4 regions of the Vibrio sp. JZG120 genome follow, and region 1 is predicted to be linked to each of the others. Evidence: predicted binding sites of a transcription regulator. Region 1 holds the regulator's gene; each other region holds the start of a gene.
The links. The regulator CRP, encoded in region 1, controls carbon source genes, mostly activating them, when cyclic AMP is high. The targets are predictions, from matches to a motif close to TGTGANNNNNNTCACA.

Region 1 (3,455 bases):
ATGTATTGCACCGTCAATTTGCGGGTCAACCTGGCAAGATGTTAGCACTAGAAATGGGTGGTAATAACCCGATGGTGATCTCTGATAAATACGGTGATTTGGATGCCACGGTGTACACCATCATCCAGTCAGCGTTTATCAGTGCTGGTCAACGTTGTACGTGTGCTCGTCGTTTGTACGTGCCATTGGGTGAGAAAGGTGATGCGCTCATCACGAAACTGGTTGAAGCGACGAAGAATATTCGCGTAGACCAACCATTTGCAGAGCCTGCGCCATTTATGGGGCCGCAAATTTCCGTTGCCGCAGCCAAGTTCATTCTCGATGCACAAGCGAACCTACAATCACTTGGTGGTGAAAGCTTGATTGAAGCTAAAGCAGGAGAGGCGGCGTTTGTTTCTCCCGGCATTATTGATGTAACGAACATTGCTGAGCTACCAGATGAAGAGTACTTCGGTCCACTTCTGCAAGTGGTGCGTTATGAAGGGCTAGAAAAAGCCGTAGAACTGGCGAATGACACGCGCTTTGGTCTCTCTGCTGGTTTAGTTTCAACTGACGACCAAGAATGGGAATACTTCGTTGACCATATTCGTGCTGGGATCGTGAACCGTAACCGCCAGCTCACAGGTGCAAGTGGTGATGCGCCATTTGGTGGTCCTGGTGCGTCAGGTAACCTACGTCCAAGCGCTTATTACGCAGCAGACTACTGTGCGTACCCGATGGCATCAATGGAAGGTCAAGAGACTATCTTGCCTGCAACATTAAGCCCAGGTGTGGCGCTATAAGTTTTAATAACAGAGTCGCAACCATGTATTGCGGCTCACTTTGCCGGCGAATCATTTAGGTATGGGTTGTAGTGATCGTTGGCAGAACACGGAAAGTGAGCAAAGACTCGGAAAAGCGTGTTGACTGACTGGCATTTACCGTCACAGGTTGATGGCTGCTCGTTCATTATTCTGGACAACTTTTCGTTGTGAACGAGCAGTCAACTTCCGCTTACCTTTTAACTCTACATCTCGTAACAAGGAGTCGTTATGACGCCCGATGTGTTATTTGAATCGCTATGGCAAGATTACATTCAACGTCTTTGCCCCTCTGCTGCGAAAGTACATCAGCTGCTTCAAGAAGATGAGCCTCTGATTAATGATCATATAGCTTTACGTACCTTCAATATTGCGCCTCTTGGTATCGAAACCTTAGCTAAACCATTTGTAGCCATTGGCTATCAGGCATGTGGTGACTACGTTTTCGAAAGTAAAAAGCTGGTTGCTAAACACTATGAGCACCCTGATCCGAAGCAACCTAAAGTCTTTATTAGTGAGCTAAAAGTTGAGGAGTGTTCACCTGAGCTGCAAGAGATTGTGAAAAAGCTGGTGGCACAAGTCGATGCAGGCAAGCTGAACGATAGCGCATTCTTACATGGTGGACGCTTGTGGGATTTAAGCTTTGCTGACTACCAAACGTTGGCTAAAGAAAGTGAGTATGCATCTTGGTTGGCTGCGCATGGTTACGGCGCAAACCACTTCACGGTGAGCGTTAACCAGCTCAATGAATACGAAGAAGTGAAGCAAGTAAACGATCACTTACGTACGGCCGGATTTACCATTAATGAAAACGGCGGGGAAGTGAAGGGCACTCCTGAGGTGCTGCTAGAACAATCATCGACCATGGCGGATAAAGTGGCGGTTCGCTTTAGCGAAGGCACTGAAATTATCCCTGGTGGCTTTTACGAGTTTGCTAAGCGCTACCCGATGGAAAACGGTGAGCTGTACCCAGGTTTTGTGGCGGCTTCAGCGGACAAAATCTTTGAAAGTACGAATGGCTAACTTTTAGGGTTAACCTTTCGGCTAACCAACTTGCTCATTAGTCTTTTGTTGCTCTGAGCTTAATGTGGTTACAAGACAAATAAAAAGCCACCAATGTCGCCATTGGTGGCTTTTATAATTTTGTTCGCGTCACTCTGGTTTGAGATTAACGAGTACCGTAAACCACGATAGTTTTACCGTGCGCAGAGATTAAGTTCTGCTCTTCTAACATTTTCAAGATACGACCTACTGTCTCACGAGAACAGCCAACGATTTGACCGATTTCTTGACGAGTGATCTTGATTTGCATGCCGTCTGGGTGAGTCATTGCGTCTGGTTGTTTTGCAAGGTTCAGAAGCGTCTGAGCGATACGACCAGTTACGTCTAGGAACGCCAGGTCACCCACTTTTTGGCTAGTTACTTGAAGACGACGAGCCATCTGCGCAGAAAGGCGCATTAGGATGTCTGGGTTTACTTGGATAAGCTGACGGAATTTCTTGAAAGAAATTTCAGCAACTTCACAAGGAGATTTAGCACGAACCCAAGCTGTGCGCTCTTGGTCTTCCTCGAATAGACCAAGTTCACCAATAAAGTCTCCTTGGTTTAGGTAAGAAAGGATCATCTCCTTACCTTCTTCGTCTTTGATAAGAACCGCAACAGAACCTTTAACGATATAGTACAAAGTTTCTGCCTTTTCGCCCGCGTGAATTAGCGTGCTCTTTGAAGGGTACTTATGAATATGACAGTGTGAAAGAAACCACTCTAATGTTGGGTCGGTTTGAGGTTTACCTAGAACCATAATATCTCACTTCCTCTGCAGGGTACGCTTGCGCTATCCATATTTTAGCTAAGCCTGAATTAGGCCTACTAGAATAAGAGCACTTTTTATATGCTGCAAGCTCTCTTGTGTTTCGGTAAGAAATAGTATCCTTTTTCGAAAACGATTTCTTGATTTTAATCGTGCCATGATTGAGATTTTGTAAGCAAAACTGTGCACATGATCACGGTATGAAAAGTAAACATCTTCGCAGGCAGGTTTTTAGCCAATTTTCCCTGTTTCGATGAGCTGTTGTAGGATAGGCCGAACTATGAGCTCCATTGCAAAGCTCATCTTACCGCCTGGCACGACAATCGTGTTGTGGCGTGACATGAATGAGCCATCAATCATAGCCAGGAGATATGGGAAGTCGACTTTCTTTATCCCACGCAAGCGAATTACGACAAAGCTCTCATCCAGGCTTGGGATACCCTTCGCATTAAGGGGGTTGGAGGTATCGACCGTTGGGACGCGCTGAAAGTTAATATGAGTGCGAGAAAATTGCGGAGTGATGTAGTTAAGATAATCGTCCATCGAGCGCACGATAGAATCCATTACTGCTTCTCGTGAATGACCGCGGTCACGAGTATCACGCACAAACTTTTGGATCCACTCTAAGTTTACGATTGGTACCATACCAATCAAGAAATCCACATGCTGCGCAACATTAACATCGCCATCCACAACACCGCCGTGCAAGCCTTCATAGAAGAGAACGTCACTGTTCTCCGGTAAGTCCTGCCACGGTGTGAAGGTTCCAGGCATTTGATTATAAGGTACGGCCTCGTCAAAGGTGTGTAGGTAGCGACGTACGCTGCCTGCGCCATCGTGACCAT
Region 2 (3,455 bases), on a different contig from region 1:
CAAGCCGGGCGACCGTTCACGCCGAGATGATGACCGTTACCTATTCCTCGAAGCGATGTTGTCTGCACAGCAAACGCTGTACATCAGTTATGTTGGCCGTTCAATCCAAGACAACACCGAGCGAGTGCCCTCGGTATTGGTTTCTGAGCTGATGGAATACTGCCACCAAAACTATTGTTTAAGTGGTGATGAAGCGTTGCCCGTTGATGAGTCTGGCGACAACTTGTTAAACGCGTTGGTGAATACCCACGCCATGGTGCCGTTTAGCCCAAGTGCGTTCCAAGGCATGCACGCCAGCTACGCGAAAGAGTGGATTCCAGCGGCATTGACTCAAAGTAGTCAATCGCAAGGCTATGTTCGTCGTGATTTTAACCGTGCATTAGACGACTATCTGTTAGGAGCGACGTTCCCACTTGAGCTCGACTTAGTCGAATTGCAACGTTTCTGGCGCTTACCGGTGCAGTATTTTTTCAATCGTCGCTTAAAAGTAATCTTTGAACCGCCACTGCCGGTGATGGAAGACGACGAACCCTTTGTTTTAGGTGGTTTGGAAAGTTATCAAATGCGTGATGAGCTGTTAGAAACCTTGCTTGAAACGACATTGATGCAGCCAGAGAAAAAAACAGAGGTGCTTAAACACTTTATGAGTCAACAGCGCGCGCAAGGCAAACTGCCGGTGGGGGCGTTTGGTGATATCGAGTTTGAAACCAACCGAGTTCAGGCGGAAGAGCTGGTGGATAAACTGGCGTTTTTATCTGGTGCGCCTCAAGACGATTTGGAAATCGACCTGACGTTTGACTCCTTATTTGAGCGAAATGAAGGCGAAGAGAAAAACGTTCGCCTAACAGGTTGGCTAACCCAGTGTTACCAATCTGGGTTGATTCGCTACCGAAGCGGTAAGATTCGAGCTCAGGATTACCTTGCTGCGTGGATCGATCACCTTGCCATGTCGGCGTCGGGTCATGCTAAGAAAACCCACATCATTGGTTACGATCGTAAAGAAGGTGCGCTGCATTTAATCTACCCAGAAATTGCCGATGCGCAGTATGCCAAACAGCTACTGACTGAATTAGTTCGCTTATTCTTCGAAGGCATGACTAAGCCTTTGCCTTATTTCCCGAAAACGGCGTTGGCTTGTGTTGAAGCGGGCTTTAGCCGCGGTCAGTGGGTCGATGACGAAGAGAAATCTTTGAAGAAAATGGCTGACGCATTCAATGATGGCTTCATGAGCCCGGGCGAAGGCAATAATGCGTACATCTCTCGAATTTGGCCAGCTTGGAATGATGAGTTGGCCTCAGAAGTTCGTTTGCTGACAGCATTAGTTTTGCAAGGTGCGCGCTTAGCGATTCAAGACGCTGATGACGTAAAAGCGTAATAAAGACAGTTGGATAAAGAGAAGGAAGAGTAGGGTGGCCGCCAGAAAATCATTATTTTTTGTAGGGCGTTCGCTGTACGGCCACAAGGTCAGAGGGACCATGATACTTTTGTTTAATTCATTTGAGTTGTGCCGCCAAAAAGGTTTGGCTTATCTCGTGGGGCGCATACTAACGGTACGTCTTATGGATAACCGTGAGAAAGATCTCACAAAGCTCTAAATTATCCAACTTGTTAAACATATTAATAGAATTTTTAACTATAGATCACATTTATTAGGTGATACGTCCTAGTAAATAATCCGGAGAGATTCAGCGTTATGGATCAAATGTCAGGTGCAGAGTGTCCTCTACATACGTTAGACCGCACAGAGCAACCTCAACCAACGCCACTAGAACCGATGACGTTTCCTCTGCATGGCACGAGGTTAATCGAGGCATCAGCAGGTACAGGTAAAACCTTCACTATTGCAGGTTTATATCTGCGCCTTTTGCTTGGTCACGGCTGCGAGGAAACTCGACATCGCGTACCGCTTACAGTCGACCAAATTCTGGTCGTAACCTTTACCGAAGCGGCAACTGCGGAATTACGAGATCGTATCAGGGCAAGGATCCATGACGCGCGAATCGCGTTTGCGCGTGGACAGAGTTCCGATCCGGTGATCCAACCTTTGCTTAATGAGTTTGACGATCACAAGCAAGCCGCAGAAATTTTATTGCAGGCAGAGCGTCAGATGGACGAGGCGGCGGTCTACACCATTCACGGTTTTTGCCAACGTATGCTAACGCAAAATGCGTTTGAATCTGGCAGCCGATTTAATAACGAGTTTGTGACCGATGAAAGTCACCTAAAATCGCAAGTTGTAGCCGATTACTGGCGCCGCAACTTTTACCCGTTGCCATTTACCTTGGCTGGAGAAATTCGCCAGCTATGGAGCTCTCCATCTGCGTTGTTGTCTGACATCAGCAATTACTTAACCGGTGCGCTGTTAAGCCTTTCTGTTCCTGCAATGAAAGGTAGTTTGGCTGATCTTCATACTGAAAATTTGAAAAAAATTGATGAATTAAAAGCACAGTGGCGAGAAAGCCAAGATGACTTCTTAACGCTGATTTCAGATTCAGATATTAACAAACGCAGCTACACCAAAAAGTCTCTGCCGACGTGGTTGGAGGCGGTAAACGCTTGGGCGGCAACGGAAACTACAGGTTACGATTATCCAGACAAGCTGGAGAAATTCGCGCAAAACGTCTTGTTGGAAAAAACACCGAAAGGCAGTGCGCCGCAGCATGCGGTATTTGAAGCCATTGAAACATTTCTTGCCAATCCAATCAGCTTAAAAGCGCCACTGCTTGCGCATGCGATTGAGCATTGTCGTGTGATGCTGGCCAACGCGAAAAATCAAAAACAGTGGCTCTCTTTCGATGATTTGCTGACACAACTTTCTGCTTCTATCGATACGGACGAAAGCGAGCTTTTAGCGGCGCGTATTCGTACTTTGTACCCTGTCGCAATGATTGACGAGTTCCAAGATACCGATCCGCTTCAATACAGTATTTTCAGCCGTATTTATCTGAACAACCCGGAATGTGGTTTGTTTATGATCGGTGACCCCAAGCAGGCGATTTATGGCTTTCGTGGCGCAGACATTTTCACTTATATCAAAGCACGTAACCAAGTAAGTGCCCACTACACGTTAGGAACCAACTGGCGTTCTAGCGCAGATATGGTGCAGGCGGTAAACCAAGTATTTGCTTTGCCAGACAGTCCATTTATCTATGATTCGGATATTCCGTTCTTACCCGTTAAGTACAGTCCCAATGCCGAAAAACGCATTTGGACTATGGGTGGCCAAAAGCAACCCGCGCTGACCTATTGGTTGCAAGAAGCGGACGATAAACCGCTACCAAAAGGCGAGTATTTGACTCGAATGGCAGAGGCGACCGCAAGCCAAATCCAAACCATTTTGACGCAGGCTCAACAGGGGCAAGCGTGTCTGGTGAATGGTGAAAAACAGAAAGCGGTTCAAGCGGGCGATATTGCGGTGTTGGTTCGAACAGGTAGTGAAGGTCGAATGATCAAAC
Region 3 (3,455 bases), on a different contig from region 1:
GCCTTAGCGGTTGGAACAACATTCAGCCCTTTTTCTTCAAGCTCTACCAGTTTGTCGGTTGCGATAGCTTCGATTTCAGGTACGACGTAAGTAGGTTGTTCCTTTGTAATAACTTCTTCTAAGGCGCTTCCATCTAACATATCGATGACGTAACTACGGTGAGCAACTTGCATCGCTGGAGCATTAGCATAGCGATCACAAGCAATCACTTCTAAACCAAGTCTCTGACATTCAATTGCGACTTCTTTACCGAGTTCGCCAGAGCCTAAAAGTAATACACGGGTAGCATTTGCGCTGGTTGCAGTGCCAAACATAGTGTTCCCTTACAAAATAGAGTGGTGAGACAGAAATTGCAGGAGATCATACTGAAGTTTTATGACAAAGCAAACGTTTGCTTTTGGTTTTTAGGCAATAAAAAAGCTCTACATGCCGTAGAGCTTTTTATACTGAAGTTGTCGCTTATACGTTGACAAAACTAAGTGGAATATCTGGATTCAACGCTTCTAACGTTGATTGCGTATCAGCCAAATGACTGATCTTGCCTTCTGAGTTTTCTACCAGAGCAGCGGCTTTGATATTGTCGAAAGTTTCACCCGCAAGTAGTACTTGGATCAGCGCAACTTGTAACGGCGGCAAGCTAGGGTTAAACGCCGCATTTTCCGCATAAGCCCCTTGGAATACACGGCCGCTAGCCATTTCTAATGCTAAGCCACTCAGGTTGTTAGTATATGGTGAGTGGCTCATGTTCATCGCTTCAACAGCGCTTTGAATTAGAGTGTCTTCATCATCGCATGAGAACTGATGCTTTACTTCTGCCATTAAGCCGGATTCGATACCGAGATCGTTTGGTCCAAAGGCTTCAGGTAGGTATTCATGCAGCGACTTTTCTTCGCGTTCTGGGAGCTGAATTTTAAGCTCGTTTGCGGTAGATAACTCGTTCATGAACTGACGGCAGTGACCACATGGGCTGAAGTTAATAGTGATATCTTTAATACCACGTTCACCTTTCATCCAAGCGTGGCTAATTGCAGACTGCTCAGCGTGAACTGTTTGACCTAACTGAACACCAAAGAATTCCATGTTGGCACCGAAGTAAAGGCGACCTGAGAGACCACGAACGATAGCACCGACATAAAATTCAGAAAGAGGAGCATAGGAATATGCTGCGGCAAAAGGAAGTAGAGCAACACGAAGCTCTTTATCTGATAGACCGGTAGCTGAAAGCAACTGCTCAAACTGTTGAACTGAAAGCGTAGCATCAAAATCATCAGCTTGGATGATAGGAGCAAGTTGTTTGGAAAGTGCTTCTGGAGCGCCTGCTAGCGCCTGTTCAATGCGACTTTTCATGTTGAATCCTTGTTATTGCATGGACAGTTATTCTATGTGAAGGATAGAAATGTTCCGTGCGTTAGATCACGATAAATAATGCAATTGATAATTCTGTTACATAATTAGAGTGAGCTCACACATGTATTCGATTGCACTGACGTGAAGCGTTATCTCCGTCTCACAATTAACCATATCAGTATATATTCATATAACCAAGACGCTGGGATATGTTAATTACGATGCCTACATGTCCACACAACGTTATTCCTAGATATCTAAGCAACGTTGAGTCAGTAATATTGCACTGAATGTTGAAGTTATTAGTGTGTATCTCGTCAGAGTGCCTTAACGATATTACTAGAACGGGTTGTTAGATGAGGTAATACAGAGTTTTGGAAGGGATAAGGAAGAAACGGGAAGGCCACGGCCTGCCGGAAGGAGGGCAGACCGAGAGCGCTTAACTATTGATATAGCCAGACAGCCAAAGCAAAAAAGCTTGGAGCCAAAATAGAAGTGATGATGCCGCATAAAACCAATGCGAGTGATGAGAACGCGGCATCAATGGGCTGTTTCTCTGCACATGTCGCGGTGCCTAAGGCATGAGACACGGTACCCATTGTTAGGCCACGTGCAATCGGGTGTTTAATTCCAATTAAGTTGTAAATTGGGTATGCCAAAATCGCGCCCAATAAACCAACAATCAGAACCAAGATCGCCGCAACGGCAGCTTCACCACCGAGGTGACTCGAAATTTCCATTGCTATTGGCGTAGTGACGGATTTACCCACTAGACTTGCGATTAAACTGATATCCGCTTTGAAAGCGACTGCGATCAAGGTGGTTGTCATCATCGACATCACACTGCCTACTGTGCAAGCAAAAGTGATGATTCGCCAGTTTGCTTTAATTTGTGGTAGTTGTTCATATAACGGGTAAGCCAGAGCAACTACGGCTGGTTGAAGTAAAAAACTGATCCCTTCGTTATCCGCATAATACGTTTCAAACGGTACATTTAAGTAAGTAAGCAAAGGAATGAGCACTGCAATACTGATCAGCAAAGGATTTGCTAGAGGATTATTCACTTTGATTGCGATTTGGCGCGCGACAAGAAAAACCGCAATGGTAACAACTAACCACATATCAGTGCTTCTCCTTTAGCAAGTAGTCCAGCAGCCAAGCGAGGCTGACTAGTACAATGAGTGAGCCTCCAACTGCGCTAGCAATGATAGGGAGGGCATTAGCGAGTAGCATATCGAAATGTTGCATTAATCCCACGCTAATAGGAACGAACAACAAAATCATGTAGCGGATTAATAGCGTGGCGCCCGGTTTGACCCAATCGACCTTTACAAGCCCAAGAGTCATAGAGAAAAACAGTACGAGCATACCGATGACACTTCCTGGGACGGAAACGCCAGTGAACTTTTGAATGGTAATTCCGATGCCAAGTGCCCCCATGATGAGGAAGATTGAAATGAGCAGTTGGATCAGTTGTAAGAATCGTTCTTTAATCATTTTGACAGTATATAAACAACAAGCACACCATAAGGTGCGCTTGTATTAGGAGGAGTTAAGAAGCTAAGCTCTCTACATAACGGTACACGGATTTTAATATCGCAATCTTCTTTTCGTCACTTTCATGTTCGTGAACTAAGTTTTCTAAATTCAGCATGTACTCTTCAATTTGGCTTTCAAACACTTCTCGACAGTGTAATGCCCAGCGTCTCTGTTCTTGCTCGTCTAATGTGCCTGGGAAGTTACGCGCACGATAGCGGAACAATAGAGGTTTAATGCGCTTGTCATCAAATTCAATGTCCAATGCGGCAAGATTGTTCGGGTCGGTTTCTCGAATGATATCCATGGCTGCGCGATCGGCCGGAGAGAAGAATCCGTCGTAAAGTTGCGTATCGACGTCATCACTTTTATCGAATTTACGCTCGACTGAAAAGAGGCTAATCAGCTTTTCTCTAATTTCAGGATGTTGGCGCAACAAAGCGAGATTAGCGAGACATTGCTGGCGATCAATGCCAATAGACTCCGCATTTTCAGCCGTTAACGTTTTTGCAGGGGCGAGAATAGGGCATTTGTTCAAATGAACTAGTTTAACTGGCACTGGTAGCAATTCA
Region 4 (3,455 bases), on a different contig from region 1:
TGATTGAACTGAGATACCGACTCTACGGTTTGTGCCAATGTACGGTTTTGATGTTGCGCTTGCAACGCGATCAACTGCATCGCTGATGGCCAACCTTCCACATAGGTTCTGAGGCTGTTTGCCATGTCTTCGTCGATGCCATCGGCAATACGCTGATTAAAGAAGCGAGTCGTTTCTTCGGTATCGAACGCCAACATCTCGTTGCCTATTTCGATCATTAAATCACGAACACGTAAGTTTGCAGTACCCAGAGGCGGCGCTGCACGACTTGTTACCACAACGGTGAGGTTGTCTGGCATGTGTTTTAAGAAGAAACGCATGGATTCATGAATTTCATCGTTGGTGATCAAGTGATAGTCATCAAGCACCACGTAGCACTCTTGATGAAAATCAGCCATTTCCGCGAACACTTCGCTGAATAAAGAACGTAGAGAAGAGATCTGGCGTTTTTCCGCCAGTTTTTGTGCGTTAGAGCAACTGAAGTTGGTGGCTTTGTTTAATGCTTGAAGCAGGTAATTTACAAAGCGAAAGCCGTCGTTATCGCTGTCATCAATGCTGTACCAACCGACGTTTGGTTTATCGGATAGCCACTGCGCTGCCATGGTGGTTTTTCCGTAACCTGCTGGGGAGCGGAATAAAACCAATTTGTAGTAAGGCGCTTGCTGTAGTAAGTCCAACACTCGTGGGCGCACGATGGCATTGTGCAGGCGTCCTGGTCGAGTAAGCTTAGATGGAATCCACATTAGTAATTATGTCCTTATTTATGTATACCCAAGTGATTGCGACGTGATCATTTCAGTAAGGCCCCCTCGAAAGCTTCGTCTTACTGAATGATGTCATCAGCATCAAAAACTGCTTGAATGCCGGTTAATGTCGCCTCTTGTTGGGGCTTGCATCCGTCTGAAAAAGCATTCCATACGGTCACTTAGATATAAAAGCTAGCGAAAACTAGAAATAACTCACACCGCCTAATTCTAGTTTGTATAAAAAGCGTACAATCCTGTGAGCCGTGTGGGATGGTACGACATCAGAAATGTCCGTTACTTTGATCCACTTCCTAATTCTCAAGGGTTGATGGATTTACCATCAACTACGCCCTTTATTTGTGATTCTTGTCACTTAAATATCTTTTGTGTTGAGTGTATTAAGATCTCGTTGCACATCGATTATGAAAAATCTTTCCATGTTAACCAAGTTAATGTGACCAATATTACAATTTTCACATCATCAGATGAGTGGGCTATAAAAAGCGTCATGAACGGGTTTTAACCTTTCTCATATTCCATTGTGATCAAAATCACTAAGAACTGGAGCAAAGCTCACTTTGTTGAGATTTGGATCACTAACCTAGCAATGGTACCCCCTCTACGCCCTCAGCCCTCCTCCTTCAAAGGAGGAGAATTAGGAGGATGTTTATTCACAGAGGTAAATGCACGATGTATGGCAGATGAATTACCAAAAGACGTGAGAATTTCGTAATGAAACCTACTCAACAAAAACAATTTGACAAGAAGTCGTTCCAAGAAAGCGTAAAGAAACACCTATCTGTAACTTACGCTCACACGATTGAAAACGCAGACAGCCGCGCTTGGTACCTAGCAATGGGTCATGCACTGGCTGAGTTCACTACTTTAGATTTGCTTGCTACTGAAGAAGATCCACGCATTAAAAGTGCGAAGAGCGTTAACTACCTTTCGCTAGAGTTCCTTATCGGTCGTTTGACGGGTAACAACCTAATCAGCATGGGTCTGTACGAACAAGTAACAGAAGCAATGGCTGAACTGGGTTACAACCTAACTGACCTGCTAGAAGAAGAACGTGACCCATCATTGGGTAACGGTGGTCTTGGTCGTCTAGCGGCATGTTTCATGGATTCATGTGCGGCACAAGAATTCCCAACCGTCGGTTACGGCTTGCACTACGAATACGGTTTGTTCAAACAGTCTTTCAAAGATGGTCGCCAGCAAGAAGCACCTGACGCATGGCGTGGTGTAGAAGGCTACCCTTGGGAAATTGCTCGTCCAGAACTCGCACAAGAGATCGGTTTCTACGGTCACGTTGAAGTGGTTAACGAGAACGGTAAAGAAGTTCGCAAATGGGTTCCTGGCATGTCTGTAAGAGCAATGCCTTGGGATCTACCAATTGTGGGTTACGAATCAGACACGGTTTACCCGCTACGTCTTTGGGAATGTCAGGCAATTGCACCATTCTCGCTAGCAAGTTTTAACAACGGTGACTACTTCGAAGCGCAGCACGCACTGATCGACGCAGGCAACATCACTAAAGTGCTTTACCCGAATGACAACCACGAGAAAGGTAAAACACTTCGTCTAATGCAACAGTACTTCCACTCAGCTGCGTCTGTACGTGACATCCTACGTCGCCACGAAGCAGCTGGCTACTCGCTAGCGGATCTACCGAAGCAAGAGACTATCCAGCTTAACGATACGCACCCAACGATTGCGATTCCTGAGCTAATGCGCATCCTGATGGACGAAAAAGGTCTAACTTGGGAAGCGGCTTGGGAAATCAGCTCTCAAACCTTCGCGTACACAAACCACACGCTACTTCCAGAAGCACTAGAGACATGGCCGGAGTCGCTAATTCAGCACCTACTACCACGTCACATGGAGATCATTTACGAGATCAACCACCGCTTCCTACAAGACGTACGTGCAATGTGGCCGGGTGATGTCGCGAAACAACAGAAGCTTTCTATCATCGAAGAAGGTTTCCACCGCATGGTTCGCATGGCAAACCTATGTGTAATTGGCTCTTACGCAGTAAACGGTGTAGCGGCACTTCACTCTGAATTGGTTAAGAAAGACCTGTTCCCAGAGTTCCACGAAATGTACCCAACACGTCTACACAACGTAACGAACGGTATTACGCCACGTCGTTGGTTGAAGTTCTGTAACCCAGGTCTTTCTAAGCTAATCACAGAGAAAGTCGGCCCAGAATGGCCAGCGAAGCTAGAGCAACTAGAAGGCATCGCTAAGTACGCCACTGACGAGAAATTCCAGAAAGAATTCATGGCAGTGAAGAAAGAGAACAAAGAACGCCTAGCTAACTGGGTGAAAGAGAACATGGGTATCGAACTCGATACTAATGCGATCTTCGATGTTCAAATCAAGCGTCTGCACGAGTACAAGCGTCAGCACTTAGACCTTCTACACGTACTGTCTCTGTACCATCGCATTATTAACGAACCAGGCTTCGAATGTGTGCCTCGCGTTGTGTTCTTCGCAGCGAAAGCGGCACCGGGTTACCACCTAGCGAAAGAAATCATTTTCGCTATTAACAAGATTGCTGAGAAAGTGAACAACGACCCTCGCATCGGCAACAAGCTGAAAGTGGTCTTCATTCCTGATTACCGCGTGAGCATGGCTGAAATTATTATTCCTGCGGCGGACGTATCACAACAAATTTCACTTGCGGGTAAAGAAGCATCAGGT

Region 2: a site for CRP is predicted at 1,569-1,584, ahead of recB (exodeoxyribonuclease V subunit beta). Genes of this name have one in related genera too.
Region 3: a site for CRP is predicted at 1,452-1,467, ahead of cdd (cytidine deaminase). Genes of this name have one in related genera too.
Region 4: a site for CRP is predicted at 1,287-1,302, ahead of ACWPOD_RS06690 (glycogen/starch/alpha-glucan phosphorylase). Genes of this name have one in related genera too.

What each region holds. Positions count from the first base shown of each region.
Region 1 covers NZ_JBSRRK010000020.1:29,148-32,602, forward strand. The annotation lists gene astD (succinylglutamate-semialdehyde dehydrogenase) at 1-782, shown strand, start outside; gene ACWPOD_RS22345 (DUF1338 domain-containing protein) at 1,032-1,823, shown strand; gene crp (cAMP-activated global transcriptional regulator CRP) at 1,969-2,601, opposite strand; gene ACWPOD_RS22355 (phosphoribulokinase) at 2,842-3,455, opposite strand, start outside.
Region 2 covers NZ_JBSRRK010000008.1:119,795-123,249, reverse strand. The annotation lists gene recC (exodeoxyribonuclease V subunit gamma) at 1-1,375, shown strand, start outside; gene recB (exodeoxyribonuclease V subunit beta) at 1,703-3,455, shown strand, end outside.
Region 3 covers NZ_JBSRRK010000004.1:311,439-314,893, reverse strand. The annotation lists gene purT (formate-dependent phosphoribosylglycinamide formyltransferase) at 1-314, opposite strand, end outside; gene cdd (cytidine deaminase) at 460-1,347, opposite strand; gene ACWPOD_RS09870 (LrgB family protein) at 1,791-2,468, opposite strand; gene ACWPOD_RS09865 (CidA/LrgA family protein) at 2,470-2,844, opposite strand; gene sbcB (exodeoxyribonuclease I) at 2,900-3,455, opposite strand, start outside.
Region 4 covers NZ_JBSRRK010000002.1:179,165-182,619, reverse strand. The annotation lists gene malT (HTH-type transcriptional regulator MalT) at 1-743, opposite strand, end outside; gene ACWPOD_RS06690 (glycogen/starch/alpha-glucan phosphorylase) at 1,479-3,455, shown strand, end outside.